3 regions of the Pseudomonas sp. AC211 genome follow, and region 2 is predicted to be linked to each of the others. Evidence: riboswitches for the same ligand, from Rfam matches in the RefSeq annotation. Region 2 holds a riboswitch; each other region holds the start of a gene.
The links. Region 2 has a riboswitch for cobalamin ahead of ACZZZP_RS23820 (CbtB domain-containing protein). Riboswitches for the same ligand answer to the same signal wherever they lie in the genome.
Positions count from the first base shown of each region.

Region 1: linked by a shared signal. The riboswitch ahead of ACZZZP_RS01925 (TonB-dependent receptor domain-containing protein) and the one ahead of ACZZZP_RS23820 (CbtB domain-containing protein) in region 2 are both predicted to bind cobalamin.
Region 3: linked by a shared signal. The riboswitch ahead of cobO (cob(I)yrinic acid a,c-diamide adenosyltransferase) and the one ahead of ACZZZP_RS23820 (CbtB domain-containing protein) in region 2 are both predicted to bind cobalamin.

Region 1 is NZ_OZ409830.1:373,969-384,439, forward strand. Features, by position in the region: gene ribH (6,7-dimethyl-8-ribityllumazine synthase) at 1-217, shown strand, start outside; gene nusB (transcription antitermination factor NusB) at 214-711, shown strand; gene thiL (thiamine-phosphate kinase) at 720-1,694, shown strand; gene ACZZZP_RS01890 (phosphatidylglycerophosphatase A family protein) at 1,681-2,208, shown strand; gene ACZZZP_RS01895 (substrate-binding periplasmic protein) at 2,239-2,988, shown strand; gene ACZZZP_RS01900 (retropepsin-like aspartic protease family protein) at 3,057-3,674, shown strand; partial or broken gene bla (class A beta-lactamase) at 3,679-4,547, shown strand; gene ribA (GTP cyclohydrolase II) at 4,672-5,292, shown strand; gene ACZZZP_RS01915 (MFS transporter) at 5,289-5,705, shown strand; gene ACZZZP_RS01920 (cobalamin-binding protein) at 5,702-6,502, shown strand; partial or broken gene ACZZZP_RS01925 (TonB-dependent receptor domain-containing protein) at 6,762-8,663, opposite strand; cobalamin riboswitch at 8,753-8,985, opposite strand; gene ACZZZP_RS01930 (hypothetical protein) at 9,067-9,375, opposite strand; partial or broken gene ACZZZP_RS01935 (methyl-accepting chemotaxis protein) at 9,437-9,739, opposite strand.
Region 2 is NZ_OZ409830.1:5,116,015-5,126,485, reverse strand. Features, by position in the region: partial or broken gene cls (cardiolipin synthase) at 1-1,228, shown strand, start outside; gene ACZZZP_RS23845 (GNAT family N-acetyltransferase) at 1,237-1,737, opposite strand; partial or broken gene cfaB (C17 cyclopropane fatty acid synthase CfaB) at 1,815-2,995, opposite strand; gene cobM (precorrin-4 C(11)-methyltransferase) at 3,119-3,874, opposite strand; gene ACZZZP_RS23830 (cobalamin biosynthesis protein) at 3,933-4,286, opposite strand; gene ACZZZP_RS23825 (CbtA family protein) at 4,370-5,089, opposite strand; gene ACZZZP_RS23820 (CbtB domain-containing protein) at 5,133-5,318, opposite strand; cobalamin riboswitch at 5,429-5,605, opposite strand; cobalamin riboswitch at 5,719-5,926, shown strand; gene cobW (cobalamin biosynthesis protein CobW) at 6,038-7,090, shown strand; gene cobN (cobaltochelatase subunit CobN) at 7,233-10,471, shown strand, end outside.
Region 3 is NZ_OZ409830.1:2,365,909-2,376,379, reverse strand. Features, by position in the region: gene ACZZZP_RS11255 (chemotaxis protein CheW) at 1-36, opposite strand, end outside; gene ACZZZP_RS11250 (methyl-accepting chemotaxis protein) at 55-1,701, opposite strand; gene ACZZZP_RS11245 (chemotaxis protein CheA) at 1,712-3,907, opposite strand; gene ACZZZP_RS11240 (STAS domain-containing protein) at 3,918-4,232, opposite strand; gene ACZZZP_RS11235 (response regulator) at 4,234-4,599, opposite strand; gene ACZZZP_RS11230 (methyl-accepting chemotaxis protein) at 4,571-5,653, opposite strand; cobalamin riboswitch at 5,879-6,116, shown strand; gene cobO (cob(I)yrinic acid a,c-diamide adenosyltransferase) at 6,266-6,877, shown strand; gene ACZZZP_RS11220 (cobyrinate a,c-diamide synthase) at 6,877-8,223, shown strand; gene bluB (5,6-dimethylbenzimidazole synthase) at 8,220-8,870, shown strand; partial or broken gene cbiB (adenosylcobinamide-phosphate synthase CbiB) at 8,867-9,800, shown strand; partial or broken gene cobD (threonine-phosphate decarboxylase CobD) at 9,835-10,471, shown strand, end outside.

The sequences.
Region 1 (10,471 bases), 4.7 Mb from region 2:
CACCCCGCACTTCGAATACGTCGCCGGCGAGTGCACCAAGGGCCTGGCCCAGGTGTCCATGGAGTTCGGCGTGCCGGTTGCTTTCGGCGTGCTGACCGTTGATTCCATCGAACAAGCCATCGAACGTTCCGGCACCAAAGCCGGTAACAAAGGCGCTGAAGCGGCCCTTTCTGCCCTGGAAATGGTCAGCCTGCTGGCGCAGTTGGAGGCCAAGTGATTAACGACGAAGACGACAGCTTCAACCCCCCGGCAGAGAAAGGCCCGAACGCGCCCACCGGCAAGATCGCGGCCCGCCGTCAGGCTCGCAGCCTGGCTATGCAGGCGTTGTATCAGTGGCACCTGGCAGGCCAGTCGGTGAATGAAATCGAAGCGCAGTTTCGCGTAGACAACGATTTCAGCAGCGTCGACGGCGCCTACTTCCGTGAAATTCTGCACGGCGTACCGGCGCACAAAACTGAAATCGACGAGGCGTTCGCGCCTTGCCTGGACCGCGCTCAGGACGAGCTCGACCCGGTTGAGCTGGCCATCCTGCGCTTGTCCACGTTTGAAATGCTCAAGCGTATCGACGTGCCGTACCGCGTGGTGATCAACGAAGGTATCGAGCTGGCCAAAGTGTTCGGCGCCACCGACGGGCACAAGTTCGTCAACGGTGTGTTGGACAAATTGGCACCGCGTTTACGCGCTGCTGAAGTCAACGCCAACAAGCGTTGACCGGAGCCGTGGGTGAGTTCGAGCTGATCCGCCGCTACTTCGCCGCTGCGCCCTGTGCGCAGCCCGGCGAGGCCGTGGTGCAGGGCATTGGCGACGATTGCGCGCTGCTGGCCCTGAACGCTGGCGAACAGCTGGCGATTTCCACCGACACGCTCGTGGTCGGTGTGCATTTTCCTGAAGCGTGCGATGCATTCCTGCTCGGCCAGCGCGCGCTGGCGGTGTCCACCAGCGACCTCGCTGCCATGGGTGCTGCGCCCATTGGTTTTACCCTCGCCCTAACCCTGCCGCAGGCCGATGCCGATTGGCTGCAAGCCTTCGCCGCCGGCCTCAACGAAATGGCGCAGGCCTGTTCGATGCGCCTGATTGGCGGCGACACCACGCGCGGGCCGTTAAGTCTGACCCTCACCGTATTTGGCCGCCTGCCGGCCGGGCAGGCGCTGACGCGTGCGGGCGCCCAGGTGGGCGATTTGCTCTGTGTGGGCGGTGCATTGGGCGATGCGGCGGCGGCGTTGCCGTTGGTGCTCGGGCAGCGTACGGCCGCCGCGCAGATTGCCGAGCCGCTGCTGGCGCGCTATTGGTCACCGCAGCCGCAATTGGCGCTGGGTCAGGCGCTGCGCGGCAAGGCCACGGCAGCCCTGGATATTTCCGATGGCTTGCTTGCCGATTGCGGCCATATCGCCTTGGCCTCGGGCGTGGCCTTGCACATCGAGCGGGATCGCTTACCGTTGTCGCCGGCCGTATCGGCCTGGCTGGATCGCGACGCCGCCTGGCAATGTGCTGCCAGCGGTGGCGATGACTACGTATTGGCCTTTACCCTGCCACCCGAGCACCTTGCACAGCTTCAGCAAGACGGCTGGCCGGTGACGGTCATCGGTCGAGTGGAAAGCGGAAAAGGGGTGCACTTCCTGGATTCATCCGGTCATAGCCTTGCGCCTTCTTCGCGCGGCTTTTTACATTTTGGGGGCTCGGGTGACGCAACCTAGCAAGAAAACGGTTCCTGATGCTCCGCCTTCGGTGTGGCGCAATCCGTGGCATTTCCTGGCCTTCGGGTTTGGCTCGGGCACGTTGCCCAAAGCACCGGGCACCTGGGGTTCGTTGGTGGCGCTGCCCTTTATTCCGCTGTGGCAAATGCTGCCCGACTGGGGCTACTGGCTGATGCTCGGCGTGACCATGCTGTTCGGCTTCTGGCTGTGCGGCAAAGTGGCCGATGATTTGCGTGTGCATGACCACGAAGGCATCGTCTGGGACGAAATGGTCGGCATGTGGATCACCCTCTGGCTGGTGCCGGAAGGCTGGGGCTGGTTGCTGCTAGGCTTTGTCATGTTCCGCATTTTCGACATCCTCAAGCCGTGGCCGATCCGCTGGATCGACCGGCATGTGCACGGCGGCGTCGGCATCATGCTCGACGACCTGCTGGCCGGGGTGTTCGCCTGGCTGGCCATGCAATTGGTGGTGTGGGGCTGGGCCCAATACTGGGTGCACTCAGTGGCTAGCTAAGTGGCACGGCGGCGTTTAAGGGAACGGGCTATGCGTGGCAAGTGGTTATCAGGCAAGTGGTTCGCTCGGCTCATGGCGGTGGCGCTGCTTGTGGCGGCTGGCGGACCGATGGCGCAAGCCGCCACGCCCACGCAAATCCGCCTGGCCAGTGAGGTGTGGGTTGACCACACCAATGCCGACGGCAGCGGCATGGCCTGGGACATTCTTCGCGCCGTGTTCGAACCCGCCGGCATTCGCCTGAACATTCACAGCGTTCCTTACACCCGCTCGGTCGGCCTGGTGCAGCGCGGCGGCGCCGACGCGTTCGTGGGCTCGTACATGAACGAGATCCAGGACGGCGTGTTTTACCCACGCTGGCACTATGACGCCGACCGCATCAGCGCCCTGGGCCTGGCCGATGCGCCGGCCATCAACCTGCAAAACGTCGGCACCTTTCGCCTGGCCTGGGTGCGCGGTTATGCCTACGAAAAATATCTGCCGCATTTGAACCACTACCAAGAAGTTTATCGGCGCGACGGTATCCTCTCGATGCTGGAACTCAAGCACGTCGATTTCTACCTCGACGCCCGCACCGAAGTGCAAGAAGTGCTCGAGGAGGCCGACGACGCCACGCGCTTTCGCGCCACCGAGCTGACTGACTTGCCGCTGTACCTGGGTTTTGCCGATACCGCTGATGGTCACGCGCTGGCCCGGGTATACGACGCGCGCATGGAGCTGCTGGTGAGAGACGGCAGCCTGCGGCCCATTTTCGAGCGCTGGCAGCAACCCTATCCCTTTTGAATAACCACCACGCAACAGGCATCGACGCTATGACAAAGCACAGGAAGTACGCGCTGGCTGCCGGGCTGATGAGCCTGCTTTCATTCGGCGTGGCCACGGCGGCCGAACAGGTCATGGTGGTCGGCCTGTTCCCGGGCGCGGCGGTGATCAACGTCGATGGCGAGCGCAAGCTGGTGAAGGTCGGCAAAACCGGCCCCGGCGGCGTGGTGGTGGTCAGCGCGGACGGCAGAGGCGCGGTGCTGCGCGTGGATGGCGTGGAACGTCTGTATCCGCTGGAACGCGAATACAGCCAGGGCTTTGCCATTCCCACCAAAACCCAGGTGAGCATCGCCAAAGGGTTAGGCGGGCATTACTGGATCGCCGGCTCGGCGAACGGCCAACCGGTGCAATTTCTGGTCGACACCGGCGCCACCACCGTCGCCATGAATGACTCGCAAGCCCGGCAGTTGGGCATCGATTACCGCGCCGTGGGCAAACCCACTGTCGTCAGCACAGCCAGCGGCACCGCCAACGCCTGGCGCGTTTCGCTGGACCGAGTGAAAGTCGGCGCCCTGGAATTGCTCGGCGTCGAAGCCACCGTACTTGACGGCCCGGCGCCCACCGAAGCGCTGCTCGGTATGAGCTTTCTCAACCGCGTGCGCTGGCGCGAAGAGCAGGGCGTGTTGATTTTGGAATCGAAAAACTAGGCCTATGACGCTTCTCCTGAAACGCCGCACCTTTCTCCTCGCCGCCGCTGCATTGCCGCTGTTGCCTGCCTGGGCCGCTGAGTCGAGCGATGCGGTGCAACGCCTCAAACAACTGGAAACCACCTTCGCCGGCCGCCTGGGTGTGGTGGCGCTGAACACCGGCAATGGCGAGGTGCTCAGTTACCGGGGCGACGAGGCGTTCCCCATGTGCAGCACCTTCAAGGCCATGCTCGCCGGGGCCATTTTGCAGCGCAGCGTGTTAACGCCTGGGCTGTTGGATGAGCGAATCACCTACCGCAAAAGTGACTTGGTCTCGTACTCGCCGGTCAGCGAAAAGCACGTGCAAGACGGCATGACCGTCGCCGAGCTGTGCGCCGCCACCGTGCAGTACAGCGACAACAGCGCCGCCAACCTGCTGATGAAATTGCTCGACGGCCCGGAAGGGCTGACCACTTTGCTCGCTCCATTGGCGATCACCACTTCCGCCTGGAACGTTGGGAAACCGAATTGAACAGCGCCATTCCTGGCGACCTGCGCGACACCACCACACCGCTGGCCATGGCCCATAGTCTGCAACGTCTTGTTGTCGGTGACGCCTTGCCGGATTCGCAGCGCCAGCAACTGCAGACCTGGCTGCGGGGCAACACCACGGGGGCCACGCGTATCCGCGCTGGCGTACCGGCGAATTGGCAGGTTGGCGATAAAACCGGCACTGGCGATTACGGCACCACCAACGATGTGGCTGTGCTCTGGCCGCCGGGCAAAGCGCCGGTTGTGTTGACGCTGTACCTGACGCAAACCACCAAGGACGCAAGCCCGCGTAACGAAACGCTGGCGGCGGCCACGCGCGTCGTGGTCGATTGGTTGCAATGAGGCTATATCGATCAACCACTTTGATCTTTATAGCCAGCAATTCAGGCTGACCGACGCGCAAAGCCTGCTGCTACAATGCCGCCCCCGTGCGAAATTTCCGCCATTTCCTTATTAGGAGCATACGGTGTCTGTCGTCTTCGTCGCCGCCTCCCAACTGCCCACGCCATTTGCCGTCTTCACCATGCATGGCTTTCTTGAAGAAGGCACCGGCCGTGAACACGTCGCGCTGACCCTCGGCGATGTGGCTGACGGTGCGCCAGTGCTGGGCCGTTTGCACTCCGAATGCCTCACCGGTGACGCCCTGTTCAGCCTGCGCTGCGACTGCGGTTTTCAACTGGAAGCGGCATTGGCCGCCATCGCCAAAGAAGGCCGCGGCGTGCTGCTGTACCTGCGCCAGGAAGGCCGTGGCATTGGCCTGATGAACAAAATTCGCGCCTACGAACTGCAAGATGGCGGCGCCGATACCGTCGAAGCCAACGAGCGTCTGGGCTTCGGTGCTGACCAGCGCGACTACTCGATTTGCCTGCCGATGCTCAATCACCTGGGCATCACCTCGCTGAAACTGATGACCAACAACCCGCGCAAACTCAAAGCGCTGGCCGACATGGGCATTCCGGTGGCCGAGCGCAAGCCGCTGCAAATCGAACACAACCCGCACAACAAGTACTACCTGGCGACCAAGGCCGGCAAACTCGGGCACCTGTTGGGCAACCAACACCAAGGCGAGGCCGAGGAAAGCCTGTGACGCGTAACGAGGTGCGCAAGCGGCTCGACCTGCTGTGGTGGCGGCAACTGGCGCTCACCTTGGCGCCAGTCTTCATCGTCAACCTGCTGTTCGGCGCCGATAAAACCGTGTCGGTGCTGGCCATGCCGCTCTTCATCGGTGGCCTGGCTTCCCTGTTCGTCAGCCTGCCGTTATTCAGCGCCTACAAGCGCGGCCTGATCGCCACCGAACAAGCCCTCGACACCCCGGAAGAACCCGCCGCCTGGCTGGACCTCGCCGCTCGGCGTCGTCTGGCTTTTCTCGGTGCAGGCCTGCCCGCCTGGATCGCCGCCATTGCCGTGTTTACCGGCCTGGAAGCCATTCCGCTGATTCTCCTCGCGCTGGCCAGCGTTGTGCTGCTGGCGCTCTACCGTATCCCTCGCCAACTCGGCTGATGCGCCTGTTACTCGTCTGCCTGCTGTGGGCGCTGGCCTGGCCGGCAGCGGCGCAATTGCGGGTGGTGAGCCTGGCGCCATCGCTTAGCGAAATCATGCTCGAACTGGATGCTGCCGACTTGCTGGTTGGCGTACTCGACGGTGGTGAACGCCCGGCGGCTCTGGCCGCGCTGCCTTCGGTGGGCCGCTACGGTCAGCTGGAAATGGAAGGGCTGCTGGCACTCAAGCCCGACTTGCTGCTGCTCTGGCCCGACAGCATCAGCGCCGCGCAACGCCAACAACTGATCGGCTTCGGCATTCCGCTGTTCGAGGCCCAGCCCCACACCTTGTCGCAACTGGCCGAGCAGTTTCAGGCCATCGGCGAGCGGGTAGGCCGCGCTGAAAACGGCCGCGAGCGCGCCGATGCATTCCGCCAGCGCCTGGCATCGCTGCAACAGCGCTACCGGCGTGATGAGCCGTTGCCGGTGTTCTATCAGGTGTGGAATTCGCCGCTGTACACCATCGGTGGCGGGCAAATCATCAGCGATGCGCTGGGCGTATGCGGGGCGAAAAACGTATTTGCCGACGTGGCTCTGCCAGCGCCGCAGGTGAGCGTCGAAGCGGTGCTGCAGCGTGATCCCCATGTGATTGTCGGCGGCGATCAGACGCAACTGGAAAGCTGGGCACGCTGGCCGCAGCTTAAGGCGGTGCAGCGTCAGCAGTTGCTGGTGCTGCCGGATAAAGGCATTGAGCGGCCGAGCTTGCAGATGCTTGTGGCGACTGAGCGGCTTTGTCAGGCGTTGGAAGGGATGCGTTGAGCGGTTTGAAGCGCTTAGCCGGTATTTTCCTGAAGCGCGCCCGGCTCGAAATTCTGGATTCCCGCCTGCGCGGGAATGACGGAGGTTTATGTCATTTCCCCCGTCATCCTCGCGCATGCGGGGATCCAGAATTGTGGTCTTTACGCAACTCTTTGGCCGCTTATGCAAAAAGCATCGCGCCTAAAGCCGCTCCCACAGGGGACGCGCGCGCGGTTTATAAAACTGTGGGAGCGGCTTCAGCCGCGATTGCTGCTACCACCTAAATCGCCGGCGTCCACACAAACCCAAGCGTCGCCGTACGCCCATCTTCCCGATACCCGTGGTACTCACCATCATGGTTGTACAGCGCCCGGCTGTAGTCTTTATCCAGCACGTTATCGACACTGAAATTCAGCGCCAGCTCGCCGGTCGCCTGCCAACTGCTGCGCAGTCCCAGCAGTCCATATCCGGGCAATTCCCGCGTATTACCCACGTCGTCGTAGCTGCCGCTCACGGCTTGCCAATTGGCGCCGAGGCTCACTGCGCCAAAGCGGCGATCGAGGTCCAGGTTCAAGGTGCGCTTGTCCCGGCGCGGCAAGGCGTGGCCGGTTTCGCGGTCGCGGGCGTCGAGCCAGGTGGCGTTGGCCGAGGCTTGCCAGCCGAGCACGTCGCGCTCCAGCGTCAGCTCCACGCCTTGTAAGCGCGCGGTGTTGAGGTTCACCGCGCAGTACAAAAACGTCGCCGGGTCGCAGAGCACGGTGCTGATCAGGTCGCGTACGTCGTTGCGGTAAGCGGCCAGGCTCCAGCGCGTGGCCAGGTACTCGCCGCGCACTTGCAGCTCGTAAGTTTTCGAGTGCTCGGGTGACAGGCCCGGATTGCCGACATAGCCATTACCGTCATCCGGCCAGTACAGCTCGTTGTAAGTCGGTGCGCGGAAGCCTTCGCTGTAGGAGGCGATCACCGATGTGCTGTCGCCCACCGGCACGGTCAACGCGCCGTTCCAGGTGTTCTCGCTACCGAACTGTTCATTCTTGTCGTGGCGCAATCCCAGCTCGGTGGCGAACCACTCGCCCTGGAAACGATGTTGTGCAAAAGCGGCCTGGTTCCAACGGGTTTGTTGGTTGTATTGGGTGCTGCTGTGCAATTGGTCCTCGTAGAAATCGACCCCGGCGAGCACGGTGTGCTGCTCGCTCTAGTTCCAGGTGTTCAACCACGACACGGAGTCGCGGTAGGTGTTGAACACGCTCACTTCGTCGCTGAGTTTGTCTTGGCTTTTCTGCCGGCTTTCGCTGTGGCCGACTTCCCAGCGACTGCTCCAGAGGTCGTTGAACTGCGCGTCGACAAAACCGCTGGCGCTGCTGAGGGTGAAGTCGGTGTAAGGCTGCTGCGGATAGCTGAGGAAGGTGCTCATGTCGAAGCGACCGAACGGGTTGTCGTACTCGTTGCGGCCGCGTTGGTCCAGCAGGCTGACGCCGCCTTCGACGCGCTCGTTGAATTGGTGGCTGAGGTTGAAGCTCAAGGCTTTGTTGCGGTAGGCGTCGTGGTCGCTGTCGGAATCGTAGGACTGGCCGGTGCGGTCGCTGCCGGCGGTTTCGTCGAGGCTGCCGTTGAGGCTGAAGCGCGTCTGTTCATCGCCGCCACTGAGGCCCAGGCTGCGCTGCCAGCTTTGGTGACTTCCGGCGCTCACGGCCAGGCGCGGTTGCAGGCCGCTGTCGCCGCGACGGGTGAAAATCTGCACCACGCCGCCAATGGCATCGCTGCCATACAAGGCCGAGCGCGAGCCGCGTACCACCTCGATGCGTTCGATTTGTTCGAGGCTTAAAACCTGCAGACTGGCGCCGCCATCGGAGGCCGAACCGATGCGTTGGCCGTCCACCAGAATCAGGCTTTGGGTGTTGCTGCTGCCACGTATAAACAGTGAGGTGTTGCTGCCGCGCCCGCCGTTCTGCACCAGTTGCACGCCAGGCACGCGGGTGAGTAGGTCGGTGATAGAGCGCGGCTGTAGGCGTTCAATGTCAGCGCGGGTGAACACCGTGGCAGCAGCGGTGGCTTGGGCTAACGGCTCGGCGTTGCGGCCGGAGGTGATGACCATTTCTTGCAGCTTCAGCGCTTGGTCAGTGCTTTGCGCCTGCACCATAACGGGCAGCAGCACAGCGGGCAGGGCGAAATGCAGGTATTTCATGGAGTATTCCTCAAAAGATTTTTGAGGAGGGCATGGGCAAGCGTGGCGCTTGAAGGCGCCTGCGCTTGATGGTGCTGCCCTCCGCAACACCAGTCGATTCCATGCAGGCCGGTCTCCGGGCTCTCGACTGAAAGGGCATCCTTTCCTGCCGCGATCACCTTCCCAGGTACAACCCAGTGGTGTGTCGATCGGGCATGCAGCGTGGCTGCGGTCGATTACCGTTGCAGGGGGCAGCGCCGGGATGGCTCCTATGGAGCGCACCGGCTTCCCGTTTAACGCCGGGCTCGTGTGAGCCGGACGCACCTGCGTGGATAAACGCCGCGCACCGTAGCGGTGGCGGCGGGGTGGGTCAAGCGGCGGGGGATCGGTGGGAGAGGCTTCGGCCTTGCTTGCGACGTACCGGTTATGCGCTTGGGTCTGCCTGTCCAAGCCGGCTGGCGGCTTTGTGCAGGTCGAGCACCAAGCGCTCCAGGGCGCGGGCGGCGAGCTGGGTCTGGTTCGCGGCCTCGGCGCTTTGGCCGGCGCCCGAGCTGATGGTTTGCGCTTGCAGATTGGCGGCTTGAGCTTGGTCGCGCTGCGATTGCATGGCGCGGCTGATTTCGCCGATCTGCATTTGCATGCCCGCCACCTCCTCATGAATGCGCTGCAACGCCTGGTTCGCCTGCGTGGCTTGGTCAACGCTGGTGCCAACGCTGGTTTGGCATTGCTGCATCGAAGCCGACGGCCTGCACGGCTTGCTGACGCATGCTGTGCAGGCTCTGGGCGATGGCGTGCGTGGCCTCGGCGGTGCGCTGGGCGAGGTTGCGCACTTCCTCGGCGACCACGGCAAAGCCACGTCCCGACTCGCCGGCGCGCGCGGCTTCAATGGCGGCGTTGAGCGCCAACAGGTTGGTTTGTTCGGCGATGCCGCGAATGGTTTCGCTGATGCTCTGCACCGCCACCGTGTGTTGGCTCAGGCCTTCGATAGTGCGGGTGGCATCGCTGACCAGGCTGGCCAGGCGGCTGATTTGTTCGGTGGTTTGCTGCACCACGCTGGCGCCTTCCTTGGCCAGTTGCAGCGCTTGTTGCAGAGGCATGTTCGCTGCCCAGGATGTGCTCAGTCATGGCGCTGATGCTGTGACTGACTCCTTGGGTGGCTTCGGCCGTCGCTTGGGCGGCGCTGTTCTGATGGTTCGCACACAGGCTGACGGTGCTGGAGGTCTGGTTGAGTGCAGCACTGGTGTGGTGCAGCGCACTGCCGGCAGAGACGATGCTCTGCATGGTGTCGTCCATTTTGTCGACGAAACTGTTCACCCAGCCCGCCAGCGAACCGGTTTCATCGGCTTGCAAATGGTTGGCGCTGAAGCGATTGCTCAGCGGCGCGCCGCACTCGGCGGTGTCCAGGAAGAAATCGCACAGCGCCTGCAATTTCTGGCTGCGCGGACGCAGGCTGAAGTACCAGAAGTTGAACAACACCAGCGCGCTCACGCCAAACAGCGCCCAAGGCAAATGTTCACCTTGCCAGCCCAGGCCGGCGTGGGCGCCGTACAGCAACGCGGCGGCGACCCCGACATTCAGCAGCAGCGCTTTGAGCAAGGTATAGCTGAGGCTGCGCGGGCGATACACCTCTTCCAAGTCGCCCTCGCACATCATCCCCCACGTATCGGGCGAGCCCGGCAGGTTGAGGGTCAAACCGGCGCCGACTACGGGCACGCGGCGGTAATCCGGGTAGCCGGGATACAGCACGAACAGGTTGCTGCCGCAGCGCATGGTTTCGCGCACGCCGGGGTGCAACTCCTGGGTGGCGGGGTCGGTAAAGCGCAGTTCGA
Region 2 (10,471 bases):
CCACGCCGACCGAGAAATGCGCACCGCCATGAGCACGCTCAACTGGCGACCCTGGGCCGAGGAGGCCCTGGCCGCGCGAACACCGACGCTTACCGTACCCTCGGCGCCCTGCCCTCGTTGGGCCACATGCCGTGCCTGGCGAATAATCAGGTGCGGTTGTTGATCGATGGCAACGCCACGTTCGAAGCCATTTTCGCCGCCGTCGCCAGCGCCCGGCAGGTGGTGCTGGTGCAGTTTTTCATCATCCACGACGACGACCTCGGCCGCCGTTTACACGCCCTGCTGCTGGAGCGCGCAGCGGCCGGCGTGGCCGGTTTATTTGCTGTACGACAGCATCGGCAGCCACGCCCTGCCCCGGCGCTATGTGCAGAGCCTGCGCAGCGGCGACGTCAACGTGCGCGCCTTCAGCACGCGCCGTGGGCTGATCAATCGCTTCCAGTTGAATTTCCGTAACCACCGCAAGATCGTCGTGGTCGATGGCGACTTCGGCTTTGTCGGCGGCCTCAATGTGGGCGACGAGTACCTGGGTTTGAAAGCACCGCTGGCGCCCTGGCGCGACACCCACGTGGAACTGCGCGGGCCGGCGGTGGCGTGTTTGCAGGAATCGTTTGCTGAAGATTGGTTTTGGGCCACGCGCCAGCTGCCGCCGCTGATGCTGCCCGAGGCATACGGCGGCGAGGGCAAGCTGTGCCAGGTGCTCACCAGCGGCCCGGCCGATGCGCAGGAAACCTGCTCGCTGTTTTTTGTCGAAGCGGCCAACTGCGCCCGCGAGCGCCTGTGGATAACCAGCCCGTATTTCATTCCGGATGAATCGGTTTCCGCCGCCCTGCGCCTGGCCGTGCTGCGCGGCGTGGACGTGCGCATCTTGCTGCCGTCACGGCCCGACCATCGCACGGTGTACGCCGCGTCCAGCCTGTACGCCTTCGCGGCGTTGCACAGCGGCGTGCGGGTGTTTCGCTATCAGCCGGGGTTTGTGCACCAGAAGGTGGTGCTGATCGATCAGAAGATCGCTGCCATCGGCAGCGCCAATCTCGACAACCGCTCGTTTCGCCTGAACTTCGAAATCATGTTGATCACCGTCGATGAAGCGTTCGCCCTGGAGGTGGAACGCATGCTCGACAATGACTTCGGCCAGGCGATTGAACTGGCGGCGGGCGACGACCAAAACATTCACCGCCTGCGCCAGCTGGGCATGCGCATCGCCAGGTTGATTTCGCCGATTTTGTAACCGCCGATTCAGGCTTCAGCTTCTTCCTTGTAAACCTGCAACCCGCGCGCCTGGTAATTGCCCAGCGCGCTCGGGTGATCCAGCGTGCAGGTATGCACCCACACCCGCTTGGTGCCCGGCCAGGCCCAGGCCGACTCCAGCGCGTGCGTCAGCATCAGGCCGCCAAAGCCTTTGCCGAAAAATTCCTGCACCAGGCCGAAGTACAGAATCTCCACGTCACCGTCGGCGCTGCGTTGCAGCTCGTAGTAGCCGGCGATAGCGCCCTGCTCGTAGGCGACGAAGGTGCGGTGGTTGTCTTGTTCTACCAGCTCGCGCCATTGCGCGTCGGTCCACACCAGCTTGTCGGTCCACTCCCACGGCCCGCCCACCAGTTGGTACAGAAAACGGTTTAGCGGGAACTGCTTGATCACGCACTCGACAATGCTCAGCGCTGCCGGCAGCGGTTTGCCGCGCACCTGCTCGGGGCTGTGCATGTCCAAGTAATACGTAATGTTTTCAATGGCTGCCATGGCCGGCCCCAACAGGAAATGTGCGCCGAGGCTACTGCACCGGCGCGCTCAGGGGCATACGCAGCTAACGGGTTTTTTTATCCGTACAGATCGGCGCGCGACCACGGCAGGCTATGGCTGCCATCGGCCAGCGGTTTTACCGCGAGAATCTGATGCAGGTTCATCCAGCCGCGGGCAAACCCATAAGCGCAGCCGGCCAGGTACAAACGCCAGATGCGCAACGCCTGCTCCGGCACCAGCGCCTTGGCTTCGCTGAGCCGGCTTTCCAGGTTGGCGCTCCACATGTCCAAGGTGCGCGCGTAGTGCAGGCGCAGGCTTTCCACATCCACCACTTCCAGCCCGGCTTCGCTGAGATGCGCCGTCATACGGCTCACGTGCGGCAGTTCGCCGTGGGGAAACACGTAACGGCCAATGAATTCGCCCGCGCCGCGCCCAGCCGGGCGGCCATCGGTGTAGCGCGAGGTGATGCCATGGTTCATCACCAGCCCGCCTTCGCGTACGGCGCCGAATAGCTGCTGGCAGTACAGCGGCAGATTGGCGTGACCGACATGTTCGAACATGCCCACGCTGACCACTTTGTCGAAGCGGCCGTCTTGCGGCACGTCGCGGTAGTCCATTAGCTCGAGCTGCACGTTTTCCTGCAGGCCTCCGGCGGCTACCCGCTCCCGGGCCAGGTCCAGTTGCGCCTGGCTCAGGGTGATGCCGGTGACCTGCACGCCGAACTCTCGGGCGGCGAAGCGCGCCAAGCCGCCCCAACCACAGCCGACGTCGAGCAAGTGCTCGCCGGGTTGCAGCCGTAGCTTGCGGCACAAGTGGCGCAGCTTGGCCTGCTGCGCGGTGGCCAGGTCTTCTTTTCCGGTAGGAAAGTAGGCGCAGGAATAGACCATGTCCGGGTCGAGCCACAGCTGGTAGAAGCGGTTCGACAGGTCGTAGTGGTAGGAAATCGCCTCGGCATCGGTGGCCTTGTCGTGCGCTTCGCGCTGCAACGCCCGTTGCTCGTCATCGCTTAACGCTTCGCTCAGGGCGTCGCCCAGGCGAATCACCTCGAAATCGGCCCTTCCAGCTCTAGCCGACCCTCCACGTAAGCGCCGCCGAGTGCATCCAGGCTCGGATGGCTGAGCTGACTGATCAGGCCAGGGTCCTTGATCACCATGGTCACCTGCGGCTGCGGCCCCAGGTCGAGTTCGTAGCCGTTCCATAAGCGCAGGCGCAACGGCAGTTGCAGATTGCGCAGGGTCAGTGGAAGTTGCGCCAGCATAAAAAGCCCCCGTACAGACGTCATGCAGTGGCTCTGACGAGCCCAAAGCTACTGACCGAGGCAAGCGACGCGCAGTTGCACAGCTCTGCCGGGCGGGCGATGTGCGGCCGTTTCGCCGGGCGTTTAGTCGCTGGCCGGGCGAAACAGGTGCGCATGCCCAGCGCGGTACAGGTTGGAATCAGCGAAGGCGTCGGCGCTGAGCACCCGACCGACCACAATCAACGCCGTGCGCTGAAAGCCTTTGGCCGCCACCGCCGCTTCGATATCCGCCAGGGTGCCTCGCACCCAGTCCTGATCGGGCCAACTGGCGCGGTGGACCACGGCGATGGGGCAATCGGCGCCGTAATGCGGCACCAGCGCCTCGACGATCTTGGCCAAATGCTGCACGCCCAAATGGATGGCCATGGTGGTGCCGTGGCGCGCCAAGTCGGCCAGCGCTTCGCCTTCCGGCATTTTCGAGCGGCTGCCGTAGCGGGTGAGAATCACCGTTTGCGCGATGCCGGGCAGCGTCAGCTCGCTTTCCAGCAAGGCCGCGCAGGCTGCCGTTGCGGTGACGCCGGGCACGATTTCGAAGGGAATATTCAGGCGGCGTAAATGGCGAATCTGCTCGCCGATTGCGCCGTATAACGACGGATCGCCGGAGTGCACGCGGGCAACGTTCTGCCCCTGGCTGTGGGCGGTCTCGATCAGGCGGATGATTTCATCCAGATGCAGCTCGGCGGTGTTCACCACGGTATCTGCGCGATGGCCCTCCAGCACCGCCTCTGGCACCAGCGAACCGGCGTACAGCAACACCGGGCAGCTGCGTATCAAGCGCTGGCCTTTCACGGTAATTAGCTCGGGGTCGCCGGGGCCGGCGCCAATGAAATACACCGTCATACGCATTCCTCCACGCCGGCGATGGCCACGGTGGCGCTCGCACTGGTGTGTTTACCGATTAAAAGCCCGGCGCGTTTTTTCCCGTCACCGCTTCCACCTGCGTCAGAGCGCTTGCCTCGGCGACGCTGACTGCGCCAGTTGCGCGCAGGGCAATGGCCGACACGCTGCTGACGCGATCACTGGCTGCGTCCAACTGAGCCGGTGGCAGCCACGCGAGCGGCAAGCGCAACGTGGCGGCGAGCGCGCGAAGGCCAGCCTCGTCACGTTTGTGTTCAACGCTGGCGAGGCCGGCGAGGTCAGCGACACCCAACCCGTGCGCGCTCAGCGTGTGTTCCAGCAACTGACGAAGTTCAGCCTCGCTACAACCCGCGCGGCATCCGATTCCAGCGATAAAAGGCGCAACGATAGGCACAGAGAAAAACGCCTGAATACGTAAGAAAAAACCCGCTGAGAGCATGCCCTTCAGCGGGTTCTTGCGCAGCATGAACGAGGGGGTTACACCGCGCTCTTGCCCGCAAACCGGCGATACAGCCAGGCGCTCAGCAAGCCCAGGGCCGACCAGAACAACGCGTTGGTAATCAGCGAGGCCCAGATGAACTGATGCTCCAGCGCCTCGGGTGCCAGGCTCGAATGCACCTCAGGCTGCGGCGCGCCGATGACGTGTGGCACCACCAGCAACACAGCGCCGATCACTTTCACCGCCCAGTGGCGGGCGAATACCAAAAAGGCCAGGCCCACGGCGGTCGCGGTTGCGGTGCCGATCCACCAGTACTGACGCAGCTGCAAATCAGCGGCGGCGGTGCCTGGCAATTCAGGCGGCAGACCGAGCGAGGGCGCCAGCGAAAAGGTAGCGAAACCGGCCAGGCCCCAGAACAAACCGTCACGGGTACGACCCGGCGCGCGCAGGGTGAACAAGCCCGCCAACATCAGCGCGAAACCAACGGCCACCACCAGATTGGCGCCCGTGGTCGACGCCACGCGCTGCCAGCCGTCTTGCGGCGACCACGCTTCGCTGCTGTGTTCATGGGAATGGGCGGCGGCGCCCGGCTCATGGCTGTGCTCGGCAGGTGCGGCCTGCGCCATAGCCGGCTCAGCGCTTTCAAAGGTTTCGCCCTGAAGAATCAGCGGCGCCACCCAGAAGCTTTGCAACAGGGTCAGAAACAGGGCACCCAGTAGCCCGGCAAACCCGGCGGTTTGCGCAATACGCTTAATCATTTCGCGGTCTCTTCAGTCGCACGCACACTTGGTGGCACAGAAATTAGTGGCACGGAAACGCGGCACTGTGGCGGGTGTCGTGAGCAGCGTTGTGTACCGCCTCGACATGGGAGAAACCGGCGAAATACACCAGCAACGCGCCCAACAGGCCGGCGCCGATGGCGACCACGAGACGCTGAGAAAGCGAGGCACTGGCCTCGGCAGAATGAGTAAGGGTGCTACTGGACATGACCGTTCCCTCTGAACTGGAAATGAAAACGTAGCAGAAGGGAACGCACGAGGAGCCGAATGCGAGCGCATTCAGACTTCCGGCTTGCGCCCGCCCACCGCGGGTTTTGCCTACTGGTATGAATTCAGGCCGGTCTCCGGGCTCGCATGGCTGAAGGGTTTCAACACACGCCTACCGTTGCGGGGGCAGCGTCGGACTAACTGCTCCAGAACCGACCAGAGCGCGCACCGACTTCCCGTTTCACCTTGCGCACGACGACGCAAGACACCTGAAACAGCGCGCTAGAACACCATTTTCATCGGCAAAGGTCAACGCTGACGTGCCTCGCCCGTGCAGGCTTCCATGTCCAGAAGCTGGATGATCGGACCTCATCGAATTTGACCCATCCCCCACCACTGCGTAGCCTTGCTCGCTTCGAGGTCTCGGCGCATTTGCGCCAGAGCTAAGAGGAACGCGGTGCGCTGAACAGCCAGGCCGCGGCTGCCCCCGCAACTGTAAACGACCGGCTTTCTTCCAGTGCCACTGCCACGCGCGGGAAGGCGAGGAAAGCGGCCCGCATCAAGGGCCATGTCGTGAGCCAGGAGACCTGCCTCGAACCTATTCACGACAACCGGGCGGGGTGATCCGGTGGCGAATTCTGCGGTGAGCGCTCTGCTCGCTGTAGCCGTCGCAGCCGCCCGCCGATCCGATTTCGCGCGTATCCAACAGGGCTGCATTCGATGAAAAGCTTGGCCAAACTCCCCGTCACCATCGTCACCGGCTTCCTCGGCGCCGGCAAAACCACGCTGCTGCGCCATATGCTCGACAACGCCGAAGGCCGCCGCATTGCGGTGATCGTCAATGAGTTTGGCGAGCTGGGTATCGACGGTGAAATCCTCAAGCAATGCACCATCGGCTGCACCGAAGAAGAAGCCAACGGCCGCGTTTACGAGCTGGCCAACGGCTGCCTGTGCTGCACGGTGCAAGAGGAATTCTTCCCGGTGATGCGCGAGTTGGTAGCGCGGCGCGGTGACTTGGACCAAATTCTTATCGAAACCTCGGGCCTGGCCCTGCCCAAGCCATTGGTGCAGGCCTTCAACTGGCCGGAAATTCGCAACGCCTGCACCGTTGATGCGGTGATCACCGTGGTCGACAGCCCGGCCGTAGCCGCCGGCACCTTCGCCGCATTCCCAGACCAGGTCGACGCGCAGCGCCGCGAAGACCCGAACCTGGACCACGAATCGCCGCTGCACGAGCTGTTCGCCGACCAACTGGCCAGCGCCGACCTGGTGATTCTCAACAAAGCCGACTTGCTCAGCCCTGAAGCCCTGGCCGCCGTGCGTGCCGAAGTGGCCGAGGAACTGCCGCCCGCGGTGAAAGTGATCGAAGCACGCAGCGGCGTGCTGCCTTTGTCGGTGCTGCTGGGCTTGAACTCGGAAACCGAGCTGCACATCGACAGCCGCAAAACCCACCACGATCTTGAAGACCACGAAGAGCATGACCACGACGAGTTCGACTCCTTCTCCGTGGAACTGCCGGAAGTCGAAGAAGCGCAGTTGCTGGCTGCGCTCAACGGCCTGGTGGAGCGTCACGGCGTGCTGCGCGTCAAAGGCTTCGCCGCCATTCCCGGCAAACCGATGCGCCTGCTGATTCAGGGCGTAGGCAAGCGTTTCGACAAACACTTCGACCGCGCGTGGCGCAGCGATGAAACGCGCAGCAGTCATTTGGTGATCATTGGCCAGGAGTTGGATGAAGCGGTGATTGGTAACGAATTGCGCCAGGCATTGGTGTGAACACGCGGCAATTGCCTTTGCTCCCTCTCCCGCTCGCGGGAGAGGGTTGGGGGTGAGGGCAGCGGTTTTGCGTTAGCCCCGGCCCTCTCCCTCGGTCCCTCTCCCGCAAGCGGGAGAGGGAAGCACAGCATCTGAGTCTGTTATGCACTTACTGCGCACCCAACCCGGTGGTTTCGTCCCCGCTGATGGCATTGCCCATCTGGCGCAAACCCCTGCGGATGTGGTGATTCTGTGCACCGGAGACTCGCACCTTTCGCTGCTCGCCGCCGCTGCCCAAACCCTGCCGGACGATTACCCAAGCCTGCGCCTGGCCAGCCCCGCGCAGTTGCAGAATCACGCCTCGGTGGACCTCTACGTCGAGGAAGTGCTGCAACACGCCAAGGTGATTCTGGTATCGGTGCACGGCGGGCTGAGTTATTGGCGCTACGGCATTGAGCGGCTGGTGGAACTGGCGCAACGCGGCGCGCAGTTGATTCTGGTGCCAGGCGATGACAGCCCGGACCCGGAGCTAACCGCCCTCGGCACCGTCGCGCCGGAGCAGGCCGAACGCCTGTGGCAGTACCTGCGCCAGGGCGGCGTCGACAACGCCCGTCAGCTGTTTCATTACCTGGCCGCCACTTGGCTCAACGGCGATTACCCCTGGGCCGAGCCGCAGCCGTTGCCGCGTGTGGGCGTGTATCACCCCAGCGCGGCCAATGCCGGACTGGCAGATTGGCAAGCGACCTGGGCAGCCGGCCAGCCGGTGGTGGGCCTGCTGTTCTATCGCACCCACGTGCAGTCGGCGAACACCGCCTTCATCCACAGCTTCTGCGAGCGCTTGAGCGCGCAAGGGCTGAACCCGCTGCCCATCGCCGTCGCCAGTTTGAAAGAAGCGGCGTGCCTGGCCGTGGTCGAAGACCTGCTCGACGAAAGCAACGCCAGCCTGATCATCAACACCACTGGCTTCGCCCAATCCAACCCCGAGCAACCCAACCTGCGCCCGTTCCGCCGCAATGTGCCGGTGCTGCAGGCGATTTGCGCGCTGGATAATCAGCCGCTGTGGGAGGCCAACCCGCAGGGCCTGGGCTCGCGCGATTTGGCCATGCACATCGCCTTGCCGGAACTCGATGGCCGGCTGATTACCCGCCCCATCAGCTTCAAGGGCCTGGCGTGGCGCAGCGAGCGCAGCCAGAGCGATGTGGTGTGCTACGAAGCCGATCTGGAGCGCATGGACTTTGTCGCCGAGCTGGCGCGCCGCTGGGTCGACCTGGGGCGGGTGGCCAATGCCGACAAACGCATCGCCCTGGTGCTCGCCAATTACCCCACCCGCGATGGCCGCATCGGCAACGGCGTGGGCCTCGACACGCCCGCTGCGGCGCTGAATATTCTTCGCGCCCTGCAAGCCGAGGGCTACCCGGTCGAACGTTTGCCGGAAACCGGCACCGCGCTGATTCATGAGTTGCTCGGTGGCGTGACCAACGACCTCGACGGCCTGGACCTGCGCCCCTGTGCGCAAAGCCTGGCGCTCGCTGACTATCACCGCCTGTTCGCCCGCCTGCCACTGGCTAACCAGCAAGCGGTGCGTGAACGCTGGGGCGAGCCCGAACAAGACCCCATGTTCCGAGGCGGTCGCATGATGATCGCCGGGCTGCGCTACGGCCTGACGTTTGTCGGTATTCAGCCGGCGCGCGGCTACCAGCTCGACGCCAGCGCCGTGTACCACGACCCCGATCTGGTGCCGCCCCACGGTTACCTGGCGTTTTACTTCTGGTTGCGCGACACCTTCGCCATGAACGCCGTGGTGCATGTTGGCAAGCACGGCAATTTGGAATGGCTGCCGGGCAAAAGCGTGGGCTTGTCGCAGCATTGCTGGCCGGACGCAATTCTTGGCCCAACGCCGAACGTGTACCCGTTTATCGTCAACGACCCCGGCGAAGGCGCGCAGGCCAAGCGTCGCACCCAGGCGGTGATCATCGACCACCTGATGCCGCCGCTCACCCGCGCCGAAAGCTACGGCCCGCTGCGCGACATTGAGCGCCTGGCCGACGAGTACTACGACGCTTCGCTGCTCGACGAGCGGCGCGCGACCGAGCTGCGCGGCGAAATTCTCGCCCTGGTGCGCGCGACCCAGCTCGACCGCGAGTTGCAGCTACAGATCAACGACGACCCCAATTCCTGGCTGCCCCAGTTGGACGCCTATCTGTGCGATTTAAAGGAATCGCAGATTCGCGACGGCCTGCATGTGTTCGGCGAATCGCCGGCTGGGCGCTTGCGCCTGGACACGTTGCTGGCCTTGCTGCGCATTCCCCGTGGCGACGGCAAAGGCCGCAACGCCAGCCTGTTGCAGGCGCTGGCGAAGGATTTCGAGCTGGGTTTCAACCCGCTGAATTGCGAAATGGCCGCGCCGTGGAGCGGGCCGCGTCCGGCTGCGCTGCACGCGGTTAGCAACGATACCTGGCGCACGGAAGGCGACACCCGTGAACGGCTCGAGCTGTTCGCCGTGCAATTGATTGCCGCCAGCTTGAATGGCGACCAGTCGGAATGCGGCGAACACACCCGCGCCGTGTTGGCGGCGTTGCGCGAGCACGTGGCACCGACGCTGGACGCCTGCGGGCCGGCGGAAATGCACGGCTTGCTCGCGGCGCTGCGCGGCGCCTTCGTGCCCGCCGGGCCGAGCGGTGCGCCTAGTCGCGGGCGCCTCGACGTGCTGCCCACCGGGCGCAATTTCTATTCGGTAGACGTACGCAACCTGCCAACCCCGACCGCCTGGCGCATCGGCTTCCAGTCCGCAAACTTGTTGCTCGAACGCCACCTGCAAGACCACGGTGACCACCTGCGCCAACTGGGCCTGTCGGTATGGGGCACGGCCACCATGCGCACCGGCGGTGACGACATGGCGCAGGCCATGGCGCTGATGGGTGTGCGCCCGGTGTGGCAGTCGAGCAGCCAGCGTGTGGAAGACTTTGAAATCCTGCCGTTGTCGTTACTCGACAGGCCGCGCGTGGACGTGACCTTGCGGGTGTCCGGCTTCTTTCGCGACGCGTTCAGCAACCTGATTCGCCTGTTCGACGCCGCCGTGCAAGCGGTCGCCGAGCTGGACGAACCGGACGACATGAACCCCCTCGCCGCCCGCGTTCGTGAAGAGCGCCAGCGTCTGCAAGAGCAGGGTGTGCCGCCCGAGCAGGCGCGCCGCGAAGCGGGCTGGCGGGTGTTTGGCAGCAAGCCGGGGGCGTACGGCGCCGGCATTCAGAACGCTATCGAAGAGCGTCTATGGCAAACCCGCGCCGACCTGGCCGAGGTCTACCTGAACTGGGGCAGCTATGCCTATGGCGCGGGGGATGCGGGCACGCCGGCGCGGGAACAATTTATCCAGCGCCTGGAGCGCGTGCAGGCGGTGCTGCA
Region 3 (10,471 bases), 2.8 Mb from region 2:
GGGCGTGGCGGCAACACTGGCTTGTAAGTGAGGCATGGCGTGGCGTCCCGGGGCTTAGTTGAAATTCACGAACTGGCCTTCATCCACCAGTCCTTGGCCGGGCTTGCGCGGCTCTTGGCGACGCAGCTCGCGCACGTTGCTCGGCCCGCGCGGTTGGCTCGGTTTATGGCTGGCGGCAGCGGCGAAGTTGTCGAGACGGAAGTAGCCGATCAATTCCTGCAGCTGGCTGGCCTGGGCGTTCATTTCCTCGGCGGTGGCCGCCAGCTCTTCCGAGGCGGAGGCGTTTTGCTGGGTGATCTGGTTCATCTGGCCCATGGCGATATTGATCTGCCCGGCGCCGCTGGATTGCTCCTGCGACGCGGCGGTGATCTCTTGCACCAGGTCCGAGGTTTTTTGAATGTTCGGCACAATTTCGTCGAGCAGTTTGCCGGCCTGTTCGGCGAGGCTGACGCTGTTGCTCGCCACGCCGCCGATTTCCTGCGCGGCCACCTGGCTGCGCTCTGCCAGTTTGCGCACCTCGGCAGCGACGACGGCGAAGCCTTTGCCATGGTCGCCAGCACGGGCAGCCTCGATGGCGGCGTTCAGCGCCAGCAGGTTGGTCTGGTAGGCGATGTCATCGATGATGCCGATTTTGGCCGCGATCTGTTTCATCGCCTGCACCATCTCGCGCACAGCCTGACCACCTTGTACGGCGTCGTTCGCCGCCTTGCCGGCAATGCCGTCGGTGATTTGTGCGCTTTCGGTGTTCTGTGCAATCGAGGCAGACATCTGTTCAACCGACGCAGTGGTTTCTTCCACGCTGGCCGCTTGTTCGGTGGCGGCCTGGCTCAGCGACATGGAGGTGGCGCTGACTTCTTCCGAAGCCGACGACAACGAATCGGCGGCGCTGCGCACATCGCCCATCACGGTGCGCAGGCGTTCGGTCATGTGCTGCATGGAGGCTAGCAACTTGCCGGTTTCGTCTTTGCTGTCCGAGGTGATGCTTACGCTCAAGTCGCCCTCGGCCAGGCTGTTGGCCACGTCGACCGCACGGTTCAGCGGGCGGGTGATGCTGCGGGTGACCAAAATGCCAATGGCGAAGCCCAGGGCGGCGGCGATCAGAATCAGCACGATCATTTGCGTACGAGAGCCTTCGTAAATCGTGGTGATGGTGTCGTTAGCTTCCCCGGCGCGGTGTTTTTTCTGCTCAACGAGTGCGGCAATCGTTTCGTCGGCGGCGTTGCTCTGGGCGCGCAGCTCAGGCAGCAGGGCGATCACATCGCTGGCCTCGGCGAAGCGGCCGCTGGCTTTGTTGATGTCGAGAATACGCAGCGCGGTTTGCTCGTAGGTATTCAGCTCTTTGGTCAGGGTGGCCAACTGCGCCAGCGACTCAGGGCTGCTAAAGCTGGGGCGCGCCTTGTCGAGGTTTTCGTGCATGGCTTTAAGCGCCTCGTGCACTTGCGCCATGGTGCGCTCGCGTTCTTCGGCGTTGGTGCTCAGCAAGCTGCTGCGCAGGTGACGGCCCACGTAGGCGAGGTTGAGGTTGGCGGTTTGCATATAGCTCAGGCCGATCATTTCGCGCTGGTACATCTGGTCTGACAGGTCGTTGACCTTGCTCAAATTAATGATGCCCAGGGCGCCCACCACGGCGGTGAGAATCACCACCAGGGTGAAGCCGGCGATCAGGCGAATGCCGATCTTCAAGTTACGGATAGCGTGCATAAAAGGTCTCCTAGGAGCCGGTGAGGTCCGGTCGCGGTTGGTTAGCGCGCGAGTCGGCCTCGACGCTGTGTTGCAGGGTGTTGAACAGACTGGCGATATCCAGGATCAGGGCGATCTGCCCGGAGCCGAGAATGGTGGAGCCGCTGATGCCTTGCAGGTGCTGAAACAGCAGGCCCAGCGGTTTGATAACGGTTTGCAGCTCGCCGTGCAGGTGGTCGACGATCAACCCGGCCTGCTGGCGGCCGAAGTTGACCACCACAATATTGCGGCGGCTGGTGTGGCTGGCGGGCAAGCCAAAGTGCGCGGCCAGGTCGATGCACGGCAGCGGTTTGCCGCGCAGCTCGATGTAGCCGTAGGTGCAGCGCGCCAGTTGGGTGGCATCCAGCTCGATGCATTCGGTGACCAAGTCGAGCGGCACCACCAGATGCTCGTCGCCCAGGCTGACCAGAAAGCCATCGATGATTGCCAGCGTCAGCGGCAACCGAATGCGAAAGGTGGTGCCTTGGCCGAGCACGGAATCGATGTCGATACTGCCGCGCAATGCGTCGATGGCGCTGCGCACAACGTCCATGCCAACGCCACGGCCGGAAAGGTCGGACACCGCATCGGCGGTGGAAAAACCGGCGGCGAAAATCAGCCGTTGAATGTCGTGTTCCGAAAGGTTGGCCTGGGCGTCGATCAAACCGCGGGCGATAGCTTTTTCACGGATGCGCGCGGTGTTCAGGCCATGGCCGTCGTCGCTCACTTCAATCACGATCATGCCCGACTCGTGGTAGGCGTTCAGGCGCAGCAAGCCCTGCGCCGCCTTCCCGGCCGCCGCGCGTTGCTCGGCGTTTTCAATGCCGTGGTCGATGGCATTGCGCACCAAGTGCGTGAGCGGGTCGGCCAGTTGGTCGATCACCGATTTATCCAGCTCGGTGTCGGCGCCGCGAATGTCCAGGCGGATGTCTTTGCCCAGTTGCTGGCTGACGTCGCGCACCACGCGGTGAAAGCGGTTGAAGGTGTCGCCGATTTCGATCATGCGCATTTTCAGCGCCGCTTCACGAATTTGCTCAACGTGCTGATTCACCGTTTGCGCGCTTTCAATGCACTGGGCGTTGCCGTGCTTTTGCGCGTGCAACTGCGCGCCGGCTGCGCTGATAACCAGCTCGCCGACCAGGTTGATCAGCTCGTCGAGCTTGTGCGCGGCCACGCGAATCGGGCTGTCGTTCACACGCTTATCGCGGGAGGCTTTTTGCTTGGCCAATGCCGCGTCTACGGCTTTCGGCGCGACCATGCCCTGGCTCACTAGCACTTCGCCCAGCGCCGGTTTTTCATCGGTGGCGCTGGCTTGCAGGTGCAGCCCGGTTTGCAGTTCGTGTTCGGTGAGCAGGCCGGCCGTGACCAGAATCTGGCCAATGCGCGCGTCGCTTTCCGGCAGTTGCTGAATGAGCTTGAGGTAGTCGTCCAGGACGCTGTCGGGCGGCAAAATGTGCAAGGTGCAGAAGTCGCGGATGAACTCGAACACCTCTTCAATTTCGGTTTTGCTGGCCTCGCTTTGCAGGTCAATTTCCAAACCCAGGTAGCAGCTTTCCGGGTCCAGATCGGCGAGGGCGGGCAGGGTGTCATCGATCAACGCCAAGTGATTGATGTCGCCCAGACGCGCCAGGTAACGCACAAACGAGGCCGGGTCGAAACCGTTGCGCAGCAGGTCGGCGTGAAAGCGCAGGGAAATGTGCCAAGCCGCCGATTTACCGAGCGAGGCCACGACCGGCGCACTGGTTTCAGGTTCGTGGGCAGCCATCACCGGCATGGCGCCGGGTACGGCCTGAGCATGTTCAGCCAGGGTTGCAAGCAGTTGCGCCTGATGCTCTTCATCCACCGGAAGTTCGCCCGTTTGCGCGTCGATCAGCGCCACCATGGATGCGATTTCATCGAGGCAACGCAGCAGTACGGAAATCAGCGCCGGGGTCAGCGTGCCGGCTCCGTCGCGCACGGCCATCAACAGGTTTTCCAGGTGATGGGTAAAGCTCACCAGCGGCGTCAGCGAGAACAAACCCGCCGAGCCTTTGATGGTGTGCATGGCGCGAAACAAGCCGCTCAACGCCTCTTCGTCGGTGGGCGATTGGTCCAGTTGCAGCAAGTATTCTTCGGCCTGCTTGGTCAGCTCGCTGGCTTCTTCGATAAAGCCCAGCAGCAGTTGTGTCCACTGTTCGCCGTTCAGCATGGGGTGGCCCTCAGGCCTGGGCTGCCGACAACGGCAGCAAATGGGAGAGGCGCAACAGGGCAAGCAGCTCGTGTACGGCGGCGGCCGGGTTGCAGGTTTCCAGCACGATGCCCAGCTGTTGCAGCGACTTGTGCAAGGCCAGCAGCAGTTGCACGCCGGCGGTGTCGAGCTCTTCCACCTCGCTCAGGTCCAGGCGCCAGGCGGGCAGGTGCGTGTCGCTGGCGAGCACGGCGGCCAATTCAGTGTGCGCCTGGCTGACTTCATAAATGGTCAGGCTGCCGGCGATGGCCAACTGGCCCGGGGCAGGGTGGCTGAGCTGGAACATGTCAGCTGGCCAACTTGTCGACGGCCGACAACAACTGCGCCGGCTGAAACGGTTTGACGATCCAGGCGCGCGCACCGGCGGCTTGGCCTTCGGCCTTTTTGTTTTGCTCGCTTTCGGTGGTCAGCATGACGATGGGTGTGAACTTGTATTCCGGCCGCGCTTTAAGCGCCTTGACCAGTCCGATGCCGTCGAGGTTAGGCATGTTCACGTCGCTGATGATCAGGTTGACCTTCTGCCCGGTCAGCTTGGCCAGCGCATCGCGGCCGTCGACGGCCTCGATCACTTGGTGGCCGGCCCCGGTGAGGGTCATTTTCACCAGTTGGCGCATGGACGATGAGTCATCGACGATCAGAATGGTTTTGGCCATGGGGCAGGGCTCCGTCAGGGCAAGGAAAAGCGTTAGAAAAGGTGATGTCGTCTTGCGCAGCGCGGCTTTTGCCGGCTGCACGGCGGCCGCCGCGTTCTTCATCGGTGGTGAATTGGCTGCGCAGTTCGCGCAGCCAGCGCTGCGGGTCGCTGATGATCGGGTCTTGGCTTTGCAGGGCGCTTTGCAGGCGCTGGATGTCGCTTTGCAGGTGGTCAAGCATCTGGTCGGAGCGGTCCTGGAACTGCAGGCTGACGACGATTTCCTGAATGTCGCCCTGGGTGACGCGGGTGTCTTGTTGCAGTTCGAGCGAGCTGTGGGTCAGCTCGTCGAGGTTGGCCGACAGGCCTTGCATGATTTCGCCCGCTACCTGATCGAGGTAACGCAGGTTGCTTTCCTCGCTGGCCGACAGCTGATCCGCAGCGCCGACGGTGGACTGGATGGCTTTGTTGATCTCGCCGACTTTTTCCACCATGCGCTGCCCGGTTTCGGCCGACAGGCTGGACAGCTTGCGCACCTCATCGGCGACCACCGAGAAGCCCCGGCCGTATTCGCCGGCACGCGCTGCTTCGATGGCGGCGTTGAGGGCGAGCAGGTTGGTTTGGCTGGCGATGTCTTGCACATGCTTGGACATGCTCTGCAATTCGCTGGCATCGCTGTTCAGGTGGCCGACGGTGGCGAGCAATTGCTTGCGGTTGTCGCTGGCGGCGTGAAAGGCGCTGGTCACTTCGTCGAGGCGCGCGTTGGCGGTGCGCAGGCTGTCGCCGATGCCGTTGTTGCCGAGCACGCTTTCGGAACGGTTGAGGGTTTGTTGCAGGCGGTCGACCAGGCTGGCGAAGCGGTCGAAGAGGGCGCTGACGTTGCTGCCCAGCAATTGGCGCACCTGGCCAAGGTTGTCGTTCCAGGTGGGCAACAGCGCGGTGAGCAGCGGTTGGTTGTCCAGGGTCGGCGCGGTTTCTTCAACGTAAACCGGCTCGGCTGCTGCCGCCTTGCGCGGTCTAACAAACACGCCGGCCAAGGCGGTAACGGCCAGACCGGAGCCGGCCAACCACGGCATGGACACGCCCAGGCCAACCAGGCTGATGACAACTCCAAGGTAAAGCGCGCAATAGGCCAACACGGCAAATTCCCGACCAGGTTCAAGGTGGGCGAACTATAGGCAGCCGCGCACAAGCGAAAAATCGGGGCACCCCCTACAGGCTTTGTAGGGGTTTCCCCCTATACAGAAGTGCGCCGAGTTGGCGCCCCCCGCCGAATTGACGCTCAACCTGCAACCCTCTAACCTGCCACCCTCGCTTCAGGTGCCGCCATTTGGCGGTGAAACAGGGAAGTCGGTCCCGCTTGTTTTGCACGTGTTGCGCGTACAAAAGAAACGGCACAAGCCGACGCTGCCCCCGCAACGGTAATTGAGCTGAACACCGCACTAGCCACTGTGTAGAACACGGGAAGGCGCGCTGTTCTGTTGGCCATCACTGGCCGCGCTCATTAGCCCGGAGACCGGCCTGTCGCAGTACCACGGCATTGCGGAGGGCTTTGTCTGGCGTCGGGTGATTGCCTGCAATCCCTGCGTCTGCCGTTCTCCGCTAGCCTCAACCACGCCAATGAAAAGCCACTGCCGCGCGCTGGGTTTCATGGCCTGGACAATTGATGTTGAAGAGCTGAGACCGCAATGAGCGAATCCGCAGAACGCGACGCCCGCCACAAAGCGCGCATGGCCCGCAAAAAAGCCCTTATCGACGAGAAAATCGCCCAGGCCCAGAACGAATACGGCCTGCTGCTGGTGCACACCGGCAATGGCAAAGGCAAAAGCAGCTCAGCCTTTGGCATGGTGGCGCGGGCCTTGGGCCATGGCATGAAAGTGGGCGTGGTGCAGTTCATCAAAGGCGCGGCCAGCACGGGCGAAGAACGCTTCTTCCGCCGCTTCCCCGAAGAAGTCAGCTACCACGTGATGGGCGAGGGCTACACCTGGGACACCCAGGACCGCCAGCGCGATATCGACAAAGCAGTCGCCGCCTGGGCCGTTGCCAAAGACATGCTCAACGACCCGGCCATCGGCCTGGTGGTGCTGGATGAGCTGAACATCGCCCTCAAACACAACTACCTCGACCTCGACACCGTGCTTGCCGATATCGGCGGCCGTCCGGAATTTCAGCACGTGGTCGCCACCGGCCGTGGCGCACCGCCTGCGCTGATTGAAGCCGCCGACACCGTGACCGAAATGGCCATGGTCAAGCACGCGTTCAAATCCGGCGTGAAAGCCCAGGCCGGGGTGGAGTTCTAATGCAAAGCCACGCATGCCCGGCGCTGTTGATCGCCGCACCGGCGTCCGGCCAGGGCAAAACCACCGTCACCGCCGCCCTGGCGCGCTTGCACACACGCCAAGGCAAACGGGTTCGGGTATTCAAATGCGGGCCGGACTTTCTCGACCCCATGATTCTCGCCCGCGCCAGCGGTGCGCCGGTGTACCAGCTGGATTTGTGGATGGTCGGCGAAGCGGAAAGCCGTCGCCTGCTCTGGGAAGCCGCCGCCGAGGCCGACCTGATTCTGATTGAAGGCGTCATGGGCCTGTTCGACGGCACGCCATCGGCCGCCGATTTGGCCCGTCACTTCGGCGTGCCGGTGTTGGCGCTGATCGACGGTTCAGGCATGGCGCAAACCTTCGGCGCCATGGCTCACGGCATGGCCACGTACCAGGCCGACCTGCCGTTCTCCGGCGTGCTCGCCAACCGCACCGGCAGCGCCCGGCATGGCGAAATTCTGCGCGACTGCCTGCCGCCTGCCATCAAATGGTACGGCGCCTTGCCGCGCAGCGCCGCGATTGAACTGCCGAGCCGGCACCTGGGCCTGGTGCAAGCCGAAGAGCTGGAAGACCTGGACGCCCGTCTGGACGCCGCCGCCGACGCCCTGGCCGCCAGCGCCGACACCACGTTGCCGGCGCCCGTGCACTTCGCGCCGCCACCAATGGTTCGGCAGATATTGCCGTCGCTCAAGGGCGTGCGCATTGGCGTGGCGCGCGACACCTCGTTCGCCTTTCTCTATCAGGCCAACCTCGACCTGCTGCGCGAGCTGGGCGCCGAGCTGATCGAATTCTCGCCGTTGCGCGACAGCGCGTTGCCCGAGGTCGACAGCCTGTATTTGCCCGGCGGTTATCCGGAATTGCACCTGCAACCGCTGCAAGCCAACCAGGCCATGCGCGCCGCCATTCACGCCCATCACGCGGCGGGCAAACCGCTGCACGCCGAATGCGGCGGCATGTTGTACCTGCTCGACGCGCTAACTGACAAAGACGGCGCCAGCGGCGAACTGTTGGGCCTGCTGCCGGGCAATGCGCTCATGCATAAAAAGCTCAAAGCCCTGGCGTTGCAGGAAATCGACTTGCCCGAAGGCCGCGTGCGGGGCCACACCTATCACTACTCCGAACTGCACTGCGCCCTGGAGCCGCTGGCCCGTGGCGTGTGCCCGACCTACAAACGCACCAGCGAGGCGGTGTACCGCATCGGCCGGCTGACGGCTTCGTACATTCACCTGTATATGCCGTCCAACCCGGCGGCCGCCGCAGCACTGTTTCTGCCTGGCGCAGCGCCCGCTCTTAGCCACGTTCAGCAGAGCGACGAGCAACTGGCATGAGCGACCACGCCTACAGCGCGGCCGAGCGCGCGGCCATTTACCGCGCCATTGGCGAACGCCGTGACATGCGCCATTTCAGCGGCGGCGAAGTGGCGCCCGAGGTGCTGGCGCGCTTGCTCGAAGCGGCTCACCACGCGCCGAGCGTCGGCCTGATGCAGCCGTGGCGGTTTATCCGCATTACGCAAACACCGTTGCGCCATGCCATTCACGCGCTAGTGGAAGAAGAACGGGTGCGTACTGCCGAGGCGCTGGAACAGCGCGCCGATGAATTTATGCGGCTGAAGGTCGAGGGCATTCGCGACTGCGCCGAGCTGCTTGTGGTCGCCCTGGGTGATGGCCGCGAAGCCCATGTGTTTGGCCGTCGCACATTGCCAGAAATGGACCTGGCCTCGGTGTCCTGCGCGATCCAGAATTTCTGGCTGGCCGCTCGCGCCGAAGGGCTGGGCGTGGGTTGGGTGTCGATGTTCGAGCCGCACGCGTTAGCCGAATTGCTGCACCTGCCCGCTGGCGCCAAGCCGGTTGCAGTGTTGTGCGTGGGCCCGGTGCCCGAATTCTACGAAGCGCCGATGCTGCAACAGGAAGGCCGGGCGACGCCGCGACCGCTCAGCGAACTGCTATTCACCGACACCTGGCCGGAGGCGCAATGAGCATCGCCTTGCTCAGCGTCGCCGGGGTGGCGCTGGACGCGTGTTTCGGCGAACCCAAACGCTGGCATCCGCTGGTGGGCTTTGGGCGCCTGGCCAATGCCCTCGAACAGCGCTTCAACCGCGCCTTCAGCGACAACGCCGAAGAGGTCGGACGCGGCTGGCGCAGCCATGGCGTCACCGCCTGGGTGCTCGCCGTGCTGCCGCTGACCGTCGCCGCCTGGCTGCTGAGCCTGCTGCCCTACATCGGCTGGCTGGTGGACATAGCCGCGCTGTACCTGGCGCTGGGCATGCAAAGTTTGACCGAACATGCGCAACCGATTGTGCAGGCGCTGCGCGACGGTGATTTGGCCAAAGCCCGCGAGCGGGTGGGCTATATCGTCAGCCGCGACACCTCGGCTCTCGATGAGCACGGCGTGGCCCTGGCCGCCACCGAATCGGTACTGGAAAACGGCAGTGACGCGGTGTTCGCCGCCTTGTTCTGGTTTGTGCTGCTGGGCGCGCCCGGCGCGGTGCTGTACCGCCTGAGCAACACGCTGGACGCCATGTGGGGCTACCGCAACCCGCGTTTCGAACGCTTTGGCTGGGCAGCGGCGCGCATCGACGATGTGCTCAACCTGATCCCGGCGCGGCTGGTGGCGCTCACCTACGCGCTGCTCGGCAACACCCGTCTGGCCTTGCGCTGCTGGTGCCGGCAGGGCTTCACCTGGTACAGCCCAAACGCCGGCCCGGTAATGGCGGCGGGCGCTGGTGCGCTGGGCGTAGCGCTGGGGGCGACCGGCCATGTACCACGGCGCCCTGCGTGAACGCCCACCCTTGGGCGAAGGCCCGCCGCCGGACGCCGACACCATTGAGCGCGCCGTGCGGTTGGTGCGTCGTGGCGTGCTGCTGTGGCTGCTGGTGTTGCTGCTCGGAGGGCGCCTGTTTGCCTAAGCCAATCAGCGCCGGCCTGCTCCATGGCGGCCGACTGCAACAGGCCGCGCGTGACTACGACATTGCCGTCGAAGACTGGCTGGACCTGTCCACCGGCATCGCGCCGTGGCCGTTTCCCCTGGCCGAGATTCCCGTCAGCGCCTGCGGCGCGGCTGCCCGAAGATGACGACGGCTTAACCGCCGCTGCCTGCGCTTATTACGGCGTTGAGCAGTTGCTGCCGGTGGCCGGTTCACAAGCAGCCATTCAGCTATTGCCGCGTTTGCGTGGGCGCAGCCGTGTGGGCGTGCTGTCGCCGTGCTACGCCGAACATGCCCACGCCTGGCGCGAACCCGGGCACGACGTTCGCGAACTGACCGAGGCCGACGTCGCCGCGCAGCTCCATGAGCTGGACGTGCTCGTGGTGGTCAACCCCAACAACCCCACCGGCCGCCTGTGCCCGCGCGACCAGCTTTTGACCTGGCACGCGAACCTGGCGGAGCGGGGCGGGTGGTTGCTGGTGGACGAAGCCTTTATCGACATCACGCCGCAGCACAGCCTGGCGGCCGACTGTCCGCGTGACGGTCTGATCGTGCTGCGCTCATTCGGCAAATTCTTCGGCCTGGCCGGCGCTCGACTGGGCTGCGTGCTGGCGGCGCCAGCGCTGCTGCAAGCCCTGGCCGATCGCCTCGGC